Regions from separate parts of the Streptomyces sp. NPDC046379 genome, predicted to be linked through region 1. Evidence: riboswitches for the same ligand, from Rfam matches in the RefSeq annotation. Region 1 holds a riboswitch; each other region holds the start of a gene.

The links. Region 1 has a riboswitch for cobalamin ahead of ACZ6KF_RS12925 (cobalamin biosynthesis protein). Riboswitches for the same ligand answer to the same signal wherever they lie in the genome.
Region 2: it holds a riboswitch for cobalamin, as region 1 does, so the genes downstream of both, ACZ6KF_RS23570 (ribonucleoside-diphosphate reductase subunit alpha) here and ACZ6KF_RS12925 (cobalamin biosynthesis protein) in region 1, are expected to answer to the same signal.
Region 3: it holds a riboswitch for cobalamin, as region 1 does, so the genes downstream of both, ACZ6KF_RS21220 (energy-coupling factor ABC transporter permease) here and ACZ6KF_RS12925 (cobalamin biosynthesis protein) in region 1, are expected to answer to the same signal.

The regions. Positions count from the first base shown of each region.
Region 1 is NZ_JBVJFP010000006.1:51,132-57,101, forward strand. Features, by position in the region: gene ACZ6KF_RS12910 (class II aldolase/adducin family protein) at 1-472, opposite strand, end outside; gene ACZ6KF_RS12915 (inorganic phosphate transporter) at 751-1,989, shown strand; gene ACZ6KF_RS12920 (hypothetical protein) at 2,008-2,232, shown strand; cobalamin riboswitch at 2,417-2,557, shown strand; gene ACZ6KF_RS12925 (cobalamin biosynthesis protein) at 2,675-3,628, shown strand; gene ACZ6KF_RS12930 (cobyric acid synthase) at 3,628-5,160, shown strand; gene cobN (cobaltochelatase subunit CobN) at 5,157-5,970, shown strand, end outside.
Region 2 is NZ_JBVJFP010000013.1:226,992-232,961, reverse strand. Features, by position in the region: gene ACZ6KF_RS23585 (GlxA family transcriptional regulator) at 1-407, opposite strand, end outside; gene ACZ6KF_RS23580 (hypothetical protein) at 501-710, shown strand; gene ACZ6KF_RS23575 (ribonucleotide-diphosphate reductase subunit beta) at 623-1,579, opposite strand; gene ACZ6KF_RS23570 (ribonucleoside-diphosphate reductase subunit alpha) at 1,630-4,026, opposite strand; cobalamin riboswitch at 4,145-4,268, opposite strand; gene ACZ6KF_RS23565 (GNAT family N-acetyltransferase) at 4,421-4,930, opposite strand; gene mctP (monocarboxylate uptake permease MctP) at 5,000-5,970, opposite strand, start outside.
Region 3 is NZ_JBVJFP010000011.1:294,735-300,704, forward strand. Features, by position in the region: gene ACZ6KF_RS21200 (catalase) at 1-290, opposite strand, end outside; gene ACZ6KF_RS21205 (energy-coupling factor ABC transporter ATP-binding protein) at 468-1,337, opposite strand; gene cbiQ (cobalt ECF transporter T component CbiQ) at 1,334-2,083, opposite strand; gene ACZ6KF_RS21215 (energy-coupling factor ABC transporter substrate-binding protein) at 2,089-2,514, opposite strand; gene ACZ6KF_RS21220 (energy-coupling factor ABC transporter permease) at 2,511-3,200, opposite strand; cobalamin riboswitch at 3,231-3,413, opposite strand; partial or broken gene ACZ6KF_RS21225 (PQQ-dependent sugar dehydrogenase) at 3,699-5,970, shown strand, end outside.

The DNA of each region.
Region 1 (5,970 bases):
CGGTGAGGGCCGTCAGCATGTTCTCGGCCAGTTCGGGCGTGCCGTAGGTCGCGTACGGGGCGACGCGGACGGGGCCGCCCAGGGCCGCCGTCATGTAGTGGATCACCGGCAGTTCCGTCACCAGCGTCGAGACCGCCGTCGCGTGCACCGCGTGGGTGTGGACGACCGCCCGCGCGTCGGTCGTACGGTGGACGGCGAGGTGCATCGGCAGTTCGCTGGTCGGCACGAGCGTCCCGCGGACCTGCCGGCCGTCGAGGTCGACCCCGGTCAGGTCGTCCGGCGTGAGCCGGTCGTACGGGACGCCCGAGGGCGTGACCAGGACGACGTCGCCGACGCGTACGGACACGTTGCCCGAGGTGCCGACGACCAGTCCGTCGGCGACGGTGCGCCGGGCCGTCGCGACGAGGGCCTCCCAGGCCGCCCGTTCCCGCTGTGCCCGCCCACCCGTTCGCTCACCCTTCGGTTCACCCATGGCGCGGATCCTGCCAGGCGGCCGGGCGGGTGACCAACGTCTCCTTCCGGCGCCCCGCGGGCCGGATGCGGAACCGGATGCGGAACGGCTTTCGGGGCAGGGGCCTTGGGGCGTCCGGGCCGTCGCCGGGTCGTCGGCGTGGAGCGGTTCACCAAAGGATCGTTGGTGAAGGCCGGAGCCGACCTACGGACACCCAGAAGCCCTTCTCAGTTCACCTTGCGTTCACCTGGGTTACTTACGTTCGTCCAGCCAATGACCTCGAACGATTGCCTGGGTAAATGGAAGGCATCTCGCTGATCCTCGCGATTGTGGTGGTAACCGCACTCGCGTTCGATTTCACGAACGGTTTCCACGACACCGCCAACGCGATGGCCACCACCATCTCCACCGGTGCTCTGCGGCCCAAGGTCGCCGTGGCCATGTCCGCCGTCCTCAATCTGGTCGGCGCGTTCCTTTCGGTGGAGGTCGCCAACACGATCTCCAAGGGCCTGGTCGACGAGAGCGGAATTCGTCCCGAGGTCATCTTCGCCGCGCTGGTCGGCGCGATCCTGTGGAACCTGCTGACCTGGCTGGTGGGCCTGCCCTCGTCCTCCTCGCACGCCCTCATGGGCGGCCTGGTCGGCGCCACCGTCGCCTCCGCCGGCTTCGGCGCGGTGCACGGCGACGCGCTGGTCACCAAGGTGCTCATCCCGGCCATCGCCGCCCCGCTGGTGGCGGGCGTCGCGGCGATGCTCGGCACCCGGCTGACGTACCGGCTCGGCCGCAAGGCCGACGGCGAGGCCTCGGCCAAGGGCTACCGCGCCGGGCAGATCGCCTCCGCCGGCCTGGTCTCCCTCGCCCACGGCACCAACGACGCCCAGAAGACGATGGGCATCATCACCCTCGCCCTGGTCGCCGGCGGCACCCTCGCCCCCGACTCCGACCCGCCCATGTGGGTCATCCTCTCCGCGGGCGTGGCCATCGCCCTCGGCACCTACCTCGGCGGCTGGCGCATCATCCGCACCATGGGCAAGGGCCTGACCGACCTCCAGCCGCAGCAGGGCTTCGCCGCCCAGACCAGCGCCGCGACGGTCATCCTCGCCTCCTCCCACCTCGGCTTCTCCCTCTCCACCACGCACTCGGTCTCCGGCGCCGTGATGGGCGCGGGCCTGGGCCGCAAGGGCGGCGTGGTCCGCTGGTCCACCGCCACCCGGATGTTCGTCGCCTGGGGCCTGACCCTGCCGGCCGCCGCCCTGGTGGGCGCGCTCGCCGAGGTCGTCACCCGCTTCGGCGACTGGGGCACCGCGCTCGTGGCCGTCTTCCTGGTCGGCTCCAGCGCCGCCATCTGGAAGATCTCCCGCCGCGAGGTCGTCGACCACACCAACGTCAACGACACCGAGGAGCCGGCCGGCGTGGTCACCACCGCCATGGCCGCGGTCACCCCGCCGCCCACCGCCGCCGCGGCGGAGGAACTGGCGGCGGCGATCCCCGCCCAGGCGAGCGACTCCAAGGCCCCGTCGGCCTCCACCCCCGTCTGACGAAGGAACGGAAGCAGCATGAAGATCGACTGGGCGGCCCTCGGCTCCGTCTTCGGCGTCAGCCTCGTGGTCACCGTGGCCCTCGTGGGCCTGTTCACCCTCGGCATCGCGGGACTGTCCCGCCGTGAGCGCGCCGCGGCCAACGGCGGCGGCTCCGCGGTCCTCGCGCTGACCGGCGCCTACGCGGCCTTCGCCGGGTGCGCGGCGGCGGTGGCGTACGGGATCTACCTGATCGTCGCGTAGCCCTCCCCCCTCGCAGCCCGCTCCCCCTTCGGGCCCTTCCCCTCGACGCCCGCCTGCCCGGGCCGCCCTCACCGGTGGCCGGGGCAGGCGGGCATCCGCGCGTTCCGGGACCAGGGGCGGGCGCAAGGGGGCCGGTGTGGGCCTCAGCACACTCCCCTCCCGCAGGTCAACGGCAAGTTGACGGCCCTTCCAACCCCGTGGTGGACTTCCGGGGCCATGTACGGCGGCAGGAGAGGAAGCCCGGTGAGAATCCGGCGCGGTCCCGCCACTGTGACCGGGGCAGGAAACCCCGGGAGCCAGGAACTCTCACCGCCGGTCTCGTCGAACCAGGGCGTGGACACCCTGAGTGAGGACACAACGCGATGCTCGGCTGCCGTTCGAGGCTCAGCACCAGGTCTCTTCCCGACGCCTCCCCACGCGACCTCGCGACCGGCTGAGCCCGATGCGTGCCGATCGCGTCTTCGCGTACGGCGCCACCGCCGGCCTCCTCGGCGACCTGCTCCTCGGCGATCCCCGCCGCGGGCACCCGGTCGCCGCGTTCGGACGTGCCGCGGGCGCCGTGGAACGGGTGCTGTGGCGTGACCACCGCGGGTGGGGCGCGCTGCACACCGCGCTGTGCGCCGGCGGCGCCGTCGCCCTCGGGGCCGCCGCCTCCCGTGCCGTACGCTCCTCCCCCGCCGCCTCCGTCCTGCTGACCGGCGCCGCCACCTGGGCCGTCGTCGGCGGTACCTCCCTCGCCCGCGAGGCCGAAGCCGTCGGGCGCGCCCTGGAGGCCGGGGACGTCGAGGCCGCCCGGGACCGGCTGCCGCACCTGTGCGGGCGCGACCCGCAGGCGCTGGACGCCGACGGGATCGCCCGCGCGGTGGTGGAGTCCGTCGCCGAGAACACCTCGGACGCCGTGGTCGGCGCGCTGGTGTGGGGCGCGGCCTGCGGAGTGCCGGGGCTGCTCGGCTTCCGGGCCGTCAACACCCTCGACGCCATGGTCGGCCACAAGTCGCCCCGCCACCGCCGTTACGGCTGGGCCTCCGCCCGCCTCGACGACCTCGCCGGATGGCCGGGCGCGCGGCTCACCGCCGTCCTCGCCGCCGCGGCCGGTGACGATCCGCGCGGCGCGCTGCGGGCCTGGCGGACCGACGCCCACAGGCACCCGAGTCCCAACGCCGGGCCCGTGGAGGCCTCGTTCGCGGGGGCGCTCGGGGTGCGGCTCGGCGGGACGCTGTCGTACGGCGGGCGCGTCGAGCACCGGCCCGTGCTCAACGGGGCAGCCGGGCGCGCCGTCGAGGTCGGGGACATCCGGCGCGCGATCCGGCTGTCCCGGCGCGTGAGCGTGCTCGCGCTCGGGGTGTGCGCGGGCGTGTCCGTGGTGAAGTCCGCCCTGCAGAGAGGACGTACGTGATGAGCGGAGGGCTCCTCGTCGCCGGCACCACCTCCGACGCCGGCAAGAGCGTGGTCACCGCCGGAATCTGCCGCTGGCTGGTCCGCCAGGGCGTGAAGGTGGCGCCGTTCAAGGCGCAGAACATGTCGCTGAACTCCTTCGTGACCCGCGAGGGCGCGGAGATCGGGCGGGCTCAGGCCATGCAGGCGCAGGCCTGCCGGATCGAGCCGACCGCCCTGATGAACCCGGTGCTGCTCAAGCCGGGCGGCGAGCAGAGCAGCCAGGTGGTGCTGCTGGGCAGGCCGGTGGGCGAGCTGAGCGCCCGCGGCTACCACGGCGGGCGGCAGCAGCGGCTGCTGGGCACGGTGCTGGACTGTCTGGAGCAGTTGCGGGGCACGTATGACGCGGTGATCTGTGAGGGGGCCGGCAGTCCGGCGGAGATCAACCTGCGGCGGACCGACATCGTGAACATGGGGATCGCCCGCAACGCGCGGCTGCCCGTGCTGGTGGTGGGCGACATCGACCGCGGGGGCGTCTTCGCGTCCTTCTTCGGCACGGTGGCGCTGCTCTCGCCCGAGGACCAGGCGCTGGTCGCCGGGTTCCTGGTGAACAAGTTCCGCGGCGACGTCTCGCTGCTGGAGCCGGGCCTGGACATGCTCCGGGACCTCACCGGGCGGGGGACGTACGGCGTGCTGCCGTACCGGCACGGGCTCGGCATCGACGAGGAGGACGGACTGAGGGTGTCGCTGCGCGGGACCGTGCGCGAGTCGAACACCGCCCCGCCCGTCGGCGAGGACGTGCTGCGCGTCGCCGTGTGCGCGGTGCCGCTGATGTCCAACTTCACCGACGTCGACGCGCTGGCCGCCGAGCCGGGCGTCGTGGTGCGGTTCGTGGACCGGCCGGAGGAACTGGCCGACGCCGACCTGGTCGTGCTGCCGGGGACCCGCGGCACCGTGCGGGCGCTGGACTGGCTGCACGAGCGCGGGCTCGCCGGGGCGCTGCGCCGCCGGGCCGCGGAGGGCCGGCCCGTCCTCGGGATCTGCGGCGGCTTCCAGGTCCTCGGCGAGCGCATCGAGGACGACGTCGAGAGCCGACGCGGACAGGTGGACGGCCTCGGCATCCTGCCGGTGCGGGTGCGCTTCGCCCGCGAGAAGACCCTCACCCGGCCGGTCGGCGAGGCCCTCGGCGAGCGGGTCGAGGGCTACGAGATCCACCACGGGGTGGCCGACGTCCTCGGCGGGGACACGTTCATCTCCGACGACCGAGGACACGGTCTGGACGGCTGCCGGATCGGCACGACCTGGGGCACCCACTGGCACGGCTCGCTGGAGTCGGACGGCTTCCGGCGCGCCTTCCTGCGCGAGGTGGCCGCCCTCGCCGGCCGCCGCTTCGTGCCGGCGCCCGACACCTCGTTCGCCGCGTTGCGCGAGCAACAGCTCGACCGGCTCGGCGACCTGATCGAACAGCACGCGGACACGGACGCGCTGTGGCGGCTCATCGAGTCGGGCGCGCCGCAAGGACTGCCTTTCATTCCACCGGGAGCGCCCGCATGAGCACAGTGTTGTTGTTGTCGACCGCCGACACCGATCTGCTGGCGGCCCACGCCGCGGACGCCGGCTACCGGATCGGCAACCCGACCCGCGTCGACGTCCAGGAGGAACTGCCCGCGCTCCTGGAGGGCGCGGACATCGCCGTCGTACGGCTGCTGGGCGGCAAGCGCGCCTGGGAGGACGGGCTCGCCGCGCTGAAGGCGTCCGGCGTGCCGACCGTGCTGCTCGGCGGCGAGGCCGTGCCGGACGCGGAGCTGATGGCCGAGTCGTCCGTCCCGGCCGGCGTGGTGGCCGAGGCGCTGCGGTACCTCGTCGAGGGCGGGCCGGACAACCTCACCGAACTGGCCCGGTTCCTCTCCGACACCGTGCTGCTGACCGGCGAGGGTTTCGAGGAGCCGCGCAGGATGCCGGAGTACGGCGTCCACGGCGAGCGCGCCGTCGCGGACGGCCGCCCGACGGTCGGCGTGCTCTTCTACCGCGCCCACGAACTCAGCGGCAACACCGCCTTCGTGGACACCCTGTGCGACGCGATCGAGGCACAGGGCGCCAACGCCCTTCCGGTGTACTGCGGTTCGCTGCGCGGCGCGGAGGAGGGCCTGTACGGGATCCTGGGCCGCGCCGACGCCCTGATCGCCACGGTCCTCGCCGCCGGCGGCACGCACGCCTCCGGTGCTTCGGCCGGCGGCGACGAGGAGGCCTGGGACGTCGGGGCGCTCGCCGACCTGAACGTGCCGGTGCTGCAGGGCCTGTGCCTCACCTCCTCGCGGGCCGCCTGGGACGCGTCCGACGCCGCGCTGTCCCCGATGGACGCCG
Region 2 (5,970 bases), on a different contig from region 1:
CGGGACAGTTCACCGGCGTGCCGCCAGTGGACCGCGCAGCGCCGGCCGTCCAGCAACCCGGCGGCGCCCAGCACGAAGGCGCCGGAGCACACGCTGAGCACCCGCGCGCCCCGGTCCACGCCCCGGCGCAGCGCGGCCAGCAGCTCGGGCGGGAAGATCCGGGTGTCGTAGGCGGACCCGGCCGGCACGGCGATCAGGTCGGCCGACTCCAGCCGGTCGAGACCGTGTTCGACCTGCACCGAGAAACCGGCGTTGGAACGCAGCGTCGGTCCCTCGGCCGAGACGACCGCGAAGTCGTACACCGGCAGCCCGTCGTCGCTGCGGTCGATGCCGAAGACCTCGCAGACGACGCCGAGTTCGAAGGGGTTCACACCGTCGACGAGGACGGCGGCCACGTTCTGGAGCATGCGCCCCAGTGTGCCGTACGGCTGGCAGGAATTCGAGGTTCTCGGTCAGTCCTGCCACTGTCAGGAGCGTCTCACGCTGACGAGACTTACCGCATGAACGCATTCCGCGACTACGCGACCGTCCTGATCATCGCCGCCGTCCTCGCCGCCCCGGCGCTCGTGGGCCTGTTCCACGAGCGCCGGATCGACCGGCAGCTGAATCCCCGGCCGAAGGCTCAGAAGTCCTCGTCCAGGTCCACCGTGCCCTCCACCGCGACCTGGTACGCCGAGGGCCGCCGCTCGAAGAAGTTGGTCAGCTCCTGAACCCCCTGCAGCTCCATGAACGAGAAGGGGTTCTCGGAGCCGTACACCGGGGCGAAGCCGAGGCGGGTCAGCCGCTGGTCGGCGACGCACTCCAGGTACTGCCGCATCGACTCGGTGTTCATCCCCGGGAGGCCGTCGCCGCACAGGTCGCGCGCGAACTGCAGCTCGGCCTCGACGGCCTCCCGCAGCATGGCGGTGACCTCGTCCCGCAGCTCCTCGTCGAACAGCTCCGGCTCCTCCGCACGGACGGTGTCGACCACGTCGAAGGCGAACGACATGTGCATCGTCTCGTCCCGGAACACCCAGTTGGTGCCGGTGGCCAGGCCGTGCAGGAGCCCCCGGCCGCGGAACCAGTAGACGTACGCGAAGGCCCCGTAGAAGAACAGGCCCTCGATGCACGCGGCGAAGCAGATCAGGTTCAGCAGGAAGCGGCGCCGGTCCGCCCGCGTCTCGAGCCGGTCCAGCTTCTCCACCGAGTCCATCCACCGGAAGCAGAATTCGGCCTTCTCCCGGATGGACGGGATGTTCTCCACGGCGGCGAACGCGGCGGCGCGGTCCTCCGGGTCGGGCAGATAGGTGTCGAGCAGCGTCAGATAGAACTGGACGTGGACGGCCTCCTCGAACAGCTGTCGCGACAGATACAGCCGCGCCTCGGGGGAGTTGATGTGCTTGTAGAGCGTCAGCACCAGGTTGTTCGCGACGATCGAGTCGCCGGTCGCGAAGAAGGCGACCAGCCGGCCGATCAGATGCCGCTCGCCGGGCGTCAGCCTCGCGAGGTCGGCGACGTCCGAGTGGAGGTCGACCTCCTCCACGGTCCAGGTGTTCTTGATGGCGTCCCGGTAGCGCTCGTAGAAGTCCGGGTAGCGCATGGGGCGCAGGGTCAGCTCGAAGCCGGGGTCGAGCAGGTTCTGGCTGGTCTTCACTGGCAGGCCTCGCAGGACTCGGGGTTTTCCAGGGAGCAGGCGACGGCCTCGTCGGAGGAGACCGGCGGCGCGGGGACGGCCGCCCGTGCCGCGCGGGCGATCCGGGTCGCCGGGCGGGAGCGCAGGTAGTACGTCGTCTTCAGGCCCCGCTTCCAGGCGTACGCGTACATCGAGGAGAGCTTGCCGATGGTCGGCGTCTCCAGGAACAGGTTCAGCGACTGCGACTGGTCCAGGTACGGCGTGCGGTCGGCGGCCATGTCGATCAGGGCGCGCTGCGGGATCTCCCACGCCGTGCGGTACAGGCGCCGTACGTCCTCGGGGATCCGGGCGAAGTCCCGCACCGAGCCGTTCGACTCGCGCAGCGCCTCACGGCTGCGGGCGTCCCAGACGCCGAGCCGCTTGAGGTCCTCCACCAGGTACGGGTTGACCTGGAGGAACTCGCCGGAGAGGGTCTCGCGCTTGAACAGGTTGGACACCTGCGGCTCGATGCACTCGTAGACGCCCGCGATGGAGGCGATGGTGGCGGTCGGCGCGACGGCCAGCAGCAGACAGTTGCGCAGGCCGGTGGCGGCGATCCGCTCGCGCAGCGCCGCCCACCGCTCGGGCCAGGCGGGCTCGACGCCGTAGTGGTCGGGGTGCAGGACGCCGCGGGCGGTACGGGTCTTCTCCCACGCCGGCAGCGGGCCGCTGCGCTCGGCCAAATCGGCGGAGGCCTCGTACGCGGCCAGCATGATCCGCTCGGCGATCCTGGTGGACAGGGCGCGTGCCTCGGGGGAGTCGAAGGGCAGCCGCAGCTTGAAGAAGACGTCCTGGAGGCCCATCACGCCGAGGCCGACCGGACGCCAGCGGGCGTTGGAGCGGCCGGCCTCCTCGGTCGGGTAGAAGTTGACGTCCACGACCCGGTCGAGGAAGACGACGGCGGTGCGGACGGTGTCGTCCAGCCGCTCCCAGTCCATGTCCGAGCCGCTCACGAAGGCGCCGAGGTTGACCGAGCCCAGGTTGCAAACCGCCGTCTCGCCGTCGTCGGTGACCTCCAGGATCTCCGTGCAGAGGTTGGAGGAGTGGACGACGTGACCGGGCTCGGCGGTCTGGTTGGCGGTGCGGTTGGCGGCGTCCTTGAAGGTCATCCAGCCGTTGCCGGTCTGCGCGAGGGTGCGCATCATCCGGCCGTACAGCTCCCGCGCGGGCAGGACCTTGCGGGCGAGGCCCTTCTCCTCTGCCGCGCGGTAGGCGGCGTCGAACTCCTCGCCCCACAGGTCGGTCAGCTCCGGCACGTCGGACGGGGAGAACAGCGACCACGCGCCGTCGGCGTCGACGCGGCGCATGAACTCGTCCGGGACCCAGTGCGCGAGGTTCAGGTTGTGGGTGCGGCGGGCGTCCTCACCGGTGTTGTCGCGCAGCTCCAGGAACTCCTCGATATCCGCGTGCCAGGTCTCCAGGTACACCGCCGCGGCTCCCTTGCGCCGGCCTCCCTGGTTCACGGCGGCCACCGAGGCGTCGAGGGTCTTCAGGAACGGGACGATGCCGCCCGAGTGCCCGTTGGTGCCGCGGATCAGCGAACCCCGGGCACGGACGCGGGAGTAGGCGATGCCGATGCCGCCCGCGTGCTTCGACAGGCGGGCGACCTGGTGGTAGCGGTCGTAGATCGAGTCCAGCTCGTCCTGCGGGGAGTCGAGGAGGTAGCAGGACGACATCTGGGGGTGGCGGGTGCCGGAGTTGAAGAGGGTGGGGGAGGAGGGGAGGTAGTCGAGGCGGCTCATCAGCCGGTAGAGGGCGGCGACCTCGTCGACCGCGCGCGCGGTGTCGTCCTCGGCGAGGCCGGCGGCGACGCGGAGCAGGAAGTGCTGGGGCGTCTCGACGACCTTGCGGGTGACCGGGTGGCGCAGCAGGTAGCGGCTGTGCAGGGTGCGCAGGCCGAAGTAGCCGAAGCGGTCGTCGGCGGCCGGGTCGACCAGGGCGTCGAGGCGGTCGGCGTGGAGGCGCACGAACCGCGCGGTGCGGTCCGCGACGAGGCCCTCGCGGTGACCGGTCGCGACCGACTCGGTGAACGTGGTGACGCCCTGGGAGGCGGCCTCGGCGCGGAGGGTCTGGGTGAGCAGCCGGGCGGCGAGCTTCGAGTGGGCGGGGTCCTCGGAGATCAGGCCGGCGGCGGCCTCCGTGGCCAGTTCGCGCAGTTCGGCCTCGTCCGCGTGCGCCGATCGGCCGCGCAGCGCGGCGGCGGCGACCCGTCCGGGGTCGGCGCCGGGGAGGTCGGCGGTCAGCTCGGTCAGGGTCCGCAGCAGGGCGGCTCCGGGGGCGTCGTCGGCGGGCTGGGCCGACTGCGACGCCCGAGTCGCCTGCGTCGTGTGTGTCGCCTGGGTCGCTGAAGCGGGATCCGCTGGCGCGATGGTCACGTGGGGGCTCTCCCTCGCTCGGCACGGGGCCTGCGAGGGCGGGGCAGCTCACGAGCGCACGCGGCGTCGCGTCCACCGACCCATTCCACGAGGCCCGGACGTCATGCGCCGGGCCGGTCGGCCGGGCGCGCTGCCGGCAGGTCGTCGGACTCGACAGGCGTGCGTGAACACGCGTGTACACCGTTGCGGGACAGTTCCGGATTCGCACCGGATTCCCCTGCGGCGGCAGCGAGCATGAGCATACATCTTGTGTCGGTCGCGGAAAGCACCCCCAGATGTTGTGCCCCGCCGTGTCGCGTCGGAGCGCGGGAGTGCCGGAGGCGGGGACGGCGAAGCGTCAGGGCGGGCCGCGGTCGGGTCGGGCCGGGTCGGGTCGGGTCGGGTCGGAGGAGCGTCAGCGCAGGGCGAGCGCGTAGGTGATCAGCAGGACGTCGTCCACGTCCGGGAGGGGGTTCCAGTCGCGCTCCGGGGTGCGGACGAAACCCAGCCGCTCGTAGATGCGGTGGGCGGCGTGCATCGTGCGCTGACTGGACAGCACGACGCCGTTGCAGCCGGTCAGGCTCCGCGCCCGCTCGACGCAGGCGCGGGCCAGCGCCTCGCCGACGCCCCGGCCGCGTGCGGCGTGCGCGACCGCGAGCATCCGTATCTCGGCTTCGCCGGGCTCCGCGATGTCGGCCATGGGACCGCCGGAGGGCACGAAGGTGACGCCGCCGAGCACCTCGCCGTCGCGCACGGCGACCAGTACCTCGGCGTGGGCGGCGCGCTTCGCCACGTCCCGCAACTCGCCCAGGTACGCGTCGCTCTCACCGAAGTCGAGGAGGCCGTCCTGGAGATAGGCATGCGCGGTGATCTCTCCGAGGGGCGCGTACTCGGCGGGTTCCGCCGGGCGGATGACGATGTCCATGGGGGGAGTGTGCACGACGGCGGGCCGCCGCAGGTCCTGCCTGCGACGGCCCGCCGGGGTGTGCGTCGGTCAGTGGGCCGATCCCGCGGTGGCCGGCGGGAGTTCCACCTGGACGCCCGGGTCGCCGGCGTCCGCGGTGTAGTCCTCGGGGCGCGTCTCGTCGACGCCGTCGGGGGCCTTCACCGCCCGCAGCACGAAGGTCAGGACCACCGTCACCGCCAGGTTGATCACGAACGCCGTGAGGCCGATGTAGCCGATCTCGCCGATGCCGGGGATCTCCTTCGACGAGCCGCCGAAGTGCTTCTGCGTCGGCGAGGCGACGCCGTACGCGGCGACCGTGCCGTAGAGCATGCCGACCGCCCAGCCGGCCAGCAGCGCCCAGCGGTGGAACCAGCGCGTGAACAGGCCGCCCACCAGCGCCGGGAACGTCTGGAGGATCCAGATGCCGCCCAGCAGCTGGAAGTTGATGGCCACCGTCTTGTCCATGGTCAGGACGAAGGCGAGCGCGCCCACCTTCACCAGCAGCGACACCAGCTTGGAGACCCGGGTCTCCTGCTCCGGCGTGGCGTCCGGCTTGAGGAAGTCCTTGTAGATGTTGCGGGTGAACAGGTTCGCCGCCGCGATCGACATGATCGCCGCCGGGACCAGCGCGCCGATGCCGATGGCCGCGAAGGCGACGCCCGCGAACCAGTCCGGGAACATGTTCTCGAACAGCTGCGGGATCGCCAGCTGCCCGTTGGACACCTTGACCCCGGCCGCGATGGCCATGAAGCCGAGCAGCGCCAGCAGGCCGAGCATCAGCGAGTACAGCGGCAGGATCGTGGTGTTGCGGCGGATCACCTCACGGCTGCGCGAGGACAGCGTCGCGGTGATCGAGTGCGGGTACATGAACAGCGCGAGCGCGGAGCCCAGCGCCAGCGTGGCGTACGTCCACTGGCCCGCGTCGCCCGGCACCAGCGCCCCGCGCGGAGCGCCCGTCGCCGGGTTGGTCTCGCCGAACGCCTCGCCCGCCTTGGCGAAGACGTCGTCGAAGCCGCCCA
Region 3 (5,970 bases), on a different contig from region 1:
TGGAACAGCTTGGCCCGGGTGAAACGGCTGATCGGCTCGTCGCCCCAGGCGCCGTACGCCTCGAAGAAGCCGTACGCCGTCACCCCGCGGGCGTGCACCACGCGCTCCGGGATGCGCTCCCGGTCGAAGTGGCTGATCTTCTCGAGGAACTGGTAGTTCTCCAGCGTCGCGGGCCCCCGGGCGCCGACCGTCCGCTGGTTCTGGTTGTCATAGACAGGATGGCCCTGCCGGTTGGTGAGTACCTTGCGGTCGTCGCCCGGGGCGGGGCCCTTGCTGGACACGTCCGTCATGGTGGGAACTCCTTCGGCTGTCCCGGCATCGCGCGGAGCGGGTCCGCTGCGCAACGGCCGGCCGATCAGTGCAAGCCCTACGAGTACCCCGGCCCACGCGGACGACTAACACATGTGCGGCCTTCCGGCGGTATGCCGTGAATCACCCACGGCGTCGCCGGGCGGCCGGCGCGGTGCTCACGCCCGTCCGGCGGCGCCCCTGCCGGGCGCCCCGGCCTCCGCCGCCCGCGCCGCCAGCTCCTCGGCGGTACGGGGTCCGCGGGCCGGGTCGGCCAGCAGGCCCTGGGCGTGCAGCAGGCGGGCCGCCGCCACGCCCCAGGGCAGGCGCAGGCCCGCCTCGCGCAGCAGGCCGGTGCGGGCCAGGACGGTCGGGGCCGGGCCGGTGCGCACGCCGGACGGGGTGAGGAGGGCGGCGTCGTCGGCCCAGCGCAGGGCGAGGTCGACGTCGTGGGTGGCCATCACCACCGTCGTGCCCCGCTCGCGCAGCTCGCCGAGGGTCGCCAGCAGCCGCTCCTGGCCGTCCGGGTCGAGCCCGGCCGTCGGCTCGTCGAGGATCAGCACCCGGGGCCGCATCGCGACGGCGCCCGCGATCGCGGTCCGCTTGCGCTGCCCGTACGACAGCAGGTGCGTGGGCCGGTCGGCCAGCGCGGTGATGTCCAGGGCGGCCAGGGCCTCCGCGACGCGCGCCCGCACCTCGGCGTCGGACAGCCCGAGGTTGAGCGGGCCGAACGACACGTCCTGCCCGACGGACGCCGCGAACAGCTGGTCGTCGGGGTCCTGCACGACGAGCTGGACGGTCGTCCGCAGCCGGGTCAGGCCCTTGCGGTCGTACGTCACCGGACGGCCGTCGACGGTCAGCCGGCCGGTACGGGGCCGCAGCCCTCCGGCGAGCAGCCGCATCAGCGTGGTCTTGCCGCTGCCGTTGCGGCCCAGCAGGGCGAGCGCACGGTGCTCGCGCACCTCGAAGTCGAGGCCGGACAGCACCGTGGGGCCGTCCTCGTAGGCGAAGGACGCGCCGTGCAGGGCGACCGGCACGGGCTCGCTCATGACAGCGGCCTTTCCAGGACGAAGGTGAGTGCGGTCAGCGCCGTGAGAAGGGCGGCGCTGCCGGCGAGGAAGGGGAGGGAGACACGGGCCTCGGGGACCAGGACGCGCAGGGTGCCGTCGTAGCCGCGCCCGGCGAGCCCGGCCTGCAGCCGCGCCGCCCGGTCGAAGGCCCGCACGAACGCCGTCGCGCCGAGCCCGCCCAGCGAACGCCAGGCGGCGGCGCGGCCCGCGTGCCCGAGCCGGGCGGCCTGCGCCTCCCGGACGCGGCGCACCGAGTCGAGCAGCAGGAAACTCATCCGGTACGTCACCAGGGCGACGTCGACGACGGGCGCGGGCACCCCGGCCCGCACCAGCCGCGGCAGCAGGTCGGACAGGGGAGTGGTGAAGGCGAAGAGCAGCACCCCGAGGGAGGCCGCCGACGTCCGCAGCATCAGCTCCCCGGCGCGCACCGCCCCGCCCTCGGCCGGCGCCAGGAACCCGTCCGGGCCCCCGACCTGGACGAGCAGCGTGACCGCGCCGGTCGCGCAGAAGCCCAGCGGCACCCGGTAGGCCCGCCACAGCCGGCGGCCCGGCACGCCCGCCGGGCCCAGCAGCACGGCGAGCGCGGCCACCAGCACCAGGGCCGCGCCCGGCCAGGGCGGCAGCGAGACCGCCAGCACGGTCAGTCCGAGCCCGAGCACGGCCTTGTCCACGGGATGGCGGCGGCGCCAGCGGCTGCTGTGCGCCGCCGCGTCGATCGGCAGCACCCGGGTCAGTCCCGCCCGGGACGGGACCCGCCCTCCGGGCCCGCCGGCACGGCGGCGTCCCCGGCGCCCGCGGGCTCCGCGGGCTCGGGCTCCGCGGCCCTCGGCGCCTCGGGCCCCAGCGCTTCACGGGCCTGCCGCTCGCCCTGCCGCCTGCCCCGGCGCAGGCCGAAGTAGTAGGCGAGGACGCCCGCGCCGAGGGCCGCCTGCACGGAGAACAGCGCGGACTCGATCTCGCCGGACGGCGGCTCGTACAGGGGCGAGAACCAGGGCTCGTAGTCCGGCTCGATCTCGGTGATCGCCGTCTCGGCCTGGGCGTCCGCCCCGGCGAACGGCTCCTCCTCGTCGTCGCCGAGCCCCAGCGCCAGCGGCAGCACGGCGAGGGCCACCACGACGGCCAGCAGCAGGAGGTTGATCTTCGCGTTGCGGCTCATCGGGCCACCGCCTCCTCGCGGCGCCCCGCCACCAGCACGCCCAGCCGGGTCAGTTCGCCCTTGCTGGACTGCACCAGCAGCCGCATCACCAGCACCGTCAGCAGGCCCTCGCTCACCGCGAGCGGGATCTGCGTGACGGCGAAGATGGACCCGAACTTGCCGAGCGCGCCCAGGAACCCGCTGCCCGGGTCGGGGAAGGCCAGCGCCAGCTGGACGCTGGTGACGCAGTACGTGGACAGGTCGGCGACGAACGCGCCGCAGAACACCGCGGGCATCAGCGGCACTTCACAGCGCCGCAGCAGCCGGTACGCCGCGTAGCCGGCCCAGGGGCCGGCGATCGCCATGGAGAACACGTTGGCGCCGAGCGTCGTCAGGCCGCCGTGCGCGAGCAGCAGCGCCTGGAAGAGCAGGGTGATGGTGCCCAGCACCGCCATGACCGGCGGCCGGAACAGGATGGCGCCGAGGCCCGTGCCGGTCGGATGGGAACAACTCCCGGTAACCGAAGGCAGCTTCAGCGCGGACAGGACGAACGTGAAGGCTCCGGAGGCGCCGAGGAGCAGGGTGCTCTCGGGATGCTCCCGTACCTCGCGTGTGAGAGATCGCACTCCGTGGACGACGAACGGCGCGGACGCGACGCCCCAGGCGACGGCGTGCGCCGGAGGCAGGAAACCCTCGGCTATGTGCATGGCTCAGCAGACCCTCTCCAGCACCTCGTGGATGGTTGACGCGCCTTGGCCGGTCTCCTGGCTGACGGGTACCACCGCCCGTGCTCCGCCTTCCCGGGTCCGAGGACCCAGTGGCTGCCCGCGAGGGCCGGAGCCGGACTTCCCGATCACAGTGGCGAGGGCCGCACCGGCATCACACCGGATTTCCCGTTCACCAAGGCGTGGTGACAGTAGTGCCCGCACAAGGGTGCTGACAAGCGCGGACGGGGGCGGTGGACGGCACGGGCGGCTCACCCGTGCGCCCGGAACCGGCCCCCCGCACTTTGTCCCGGCAGCGGAAAAAGTATCGAGATCATGAACGAAAGGGGTTACGGGTCCGGACCAAGCCCGCTAACTTCCTTGAAATGAACCGGTCATGAGCGACTCGTGGCCGGGGCTCGACGGCGCGACGGCGCGCGCCCGTACTCCCTTCGGCATGCCCTGCGGCATGCCGCCACCCCACACCACTGGGAGACTTCTGTGCGCACGAGACCGTTCGGACGCAGACGTGTCCGTTTCCGCTTCCTGCTGCCCGCCGTGGCGGGCGTCCTCGGCCTTCTGTTGCCGGCGGCACCGGCGGCCGCCGCCCCCGCGGACCCGGGCGGCGTCCGGGCCGAGGCCGCCGTCGGGGACTTCCAGCAGGTCACGCTGGCCAAGGGCGTGGCCGAGACGGGCGAGCCGATGACGCTGGCGGTCCTGCCGGACCGTTCGGTGCTGCACACCTCGCGGGACGGCACCCTGCGGCTCACCAACGCCGCCGGCACCACGACCGTCGCCGGGAAGCTGGACGTCTACAGCCACGACGAGGAAGGCCTGCAAGGCGTCGCGGTGGACCCGGGCTTCACCGCCAACCGGTTCGTCTACCTCTACTACGCGCCCAAGCTGACCACCCCGGCCGGCGACGCCCCGGCCGACGGCACGGCCGCCGACTTCGCCCCGTTCGACGGCGTCAACCGGCTCTCCCGGTTCGTGCTGAGGACGGACGGCACCCTCGACCTCGCCAGCGAGAAGAAGATCCTCGACGTGCCCGCCTCGCGCGGCCTGTGCTGCCACGTCGGCGGGGACATCGACTTCGACGCGGCGGGCAACCTGTACCTGTCGACCGGCGACGACACCAACCCGTTCGCCTCGGACGGCTACACCCCGATCGACGAGCGGGCCTCCCGCAACCCCGCCTACGACGCCCAGCGTTCCTCGGGCAACACCAACGACCTGCGCGGCAAGGTCCTGCGCATCAAGGTCAACGCCGACGGATCGTATTCCGTCCCGGCCGGCAACCTCTTCCCGCCCGGCACCGCCCGGACCCGGCCCGAGATCTACGCGATGGGCTTCCGCAACCCCTTCCGGATGAGCGTCGACAAGGCCACCGGCATCGTCTACCTCGGCGACTACGGCCCCGACGCCGGCACCGCCAGCGCCTCTCGTGGACCCGCCGGCCAGGTCGAGTTCAACCGGATCACCAAGGCGGGCAACTACGGCTGGCCGTACTGCACCGGAGCGAACAACGCGTACACGGACTACGACTTCGCCTCCGGGGCCTCCGGCGCGAAGTTCGACTGCGCGGCCCCGAAGAACACCTCGCCGCGCAACACCGGCCTGACCGACCTGCCGCCCGCCCAGCCCGCCTGGATCCCGTACGACGGCGGCTCCGTACCGGAGTTCGGCGGCGGCTCGGAGTCCCCCATGGGCGGCCCCGTCTACCGCTACGACGCCGCCTCCACTTCCGAGGTGAAGTTCCCGCAGGAGTACGACGGGGACTTCTTCGCCGGTGAGTTCGGGCGCCGCTGGATCAAGCGGATCGAGTCCGGCTCCGACGGGACCGTGCAGTCCATCAACGCCTTCCCCTGGACCGGGACCCAGGTGATGGACATGGCCTTCGGCCCGGACGGCGCGCTCTACGTCCTCGACTACGGCACCGGCTACTTCAACGGCGACGAGAACTCGGCCCTCTACCGCATCGAGCACGTCACCGGCGGCCGGGCCCCGATCGCCCAGGCCAAGGCCAACGTGACCTCGGGCAGGGCCCCGTTGGCGGTCGCCTTCTCCTCCGCGGGCAGCTCGGACCCCGACGGCGACGCCCTCTCGTACGCCTGGACCTTCGGCGACGGCGCCACCTCCACCGCGGCCAACCCCTCGCACACGTACACCGCCAACGGCCAGTACACGGCCACGCTGAAGATCACGGACTCCACCGGCAAGTCGGCGACCGCGTCCGTGCGGATCACCGTCGGCAACACCGCTCCCACGGTCAGCATCGACCTGCCCCTGGACGGCCGCGTCTACGACTTCGGCGCGGCGATCCCGTTCAGGGTGACGGTCACCGACCCCGAGGACGGCGCCGTCGACTGCTCCAAGGTCAAGGTCACCTTCATCGTCGGCCACGACAGCCACGGCCACCCGCAGACCTCGGCCACCGGCTGCAGCGGCACCCTGCAGACCCTCGCCGACGGCGAACACGACCCCAACGCCAACATCTTCGGCGTCATCGACGCCGAGTACACCGACAAGGGCGCGAACGGCCAGCCCGCGCTCACCACCCACGACCAGCACATCACCCAGCCCAGCCACCGGCAGGCCGAGCACTACGGCACCGCGTCGGGCGTGCAGGTCGTCAACCACGCCCCCGCGCACGGCGGCCGGACCGTCGGCCACATCGACAACGGCGACTGGATCGCCTTCACCCCCTACGCCCTGGACAACACGAGCACGTTCACGGCGCGGGTCTCCTCCGCGGGAGCGGGCGGCACCATCG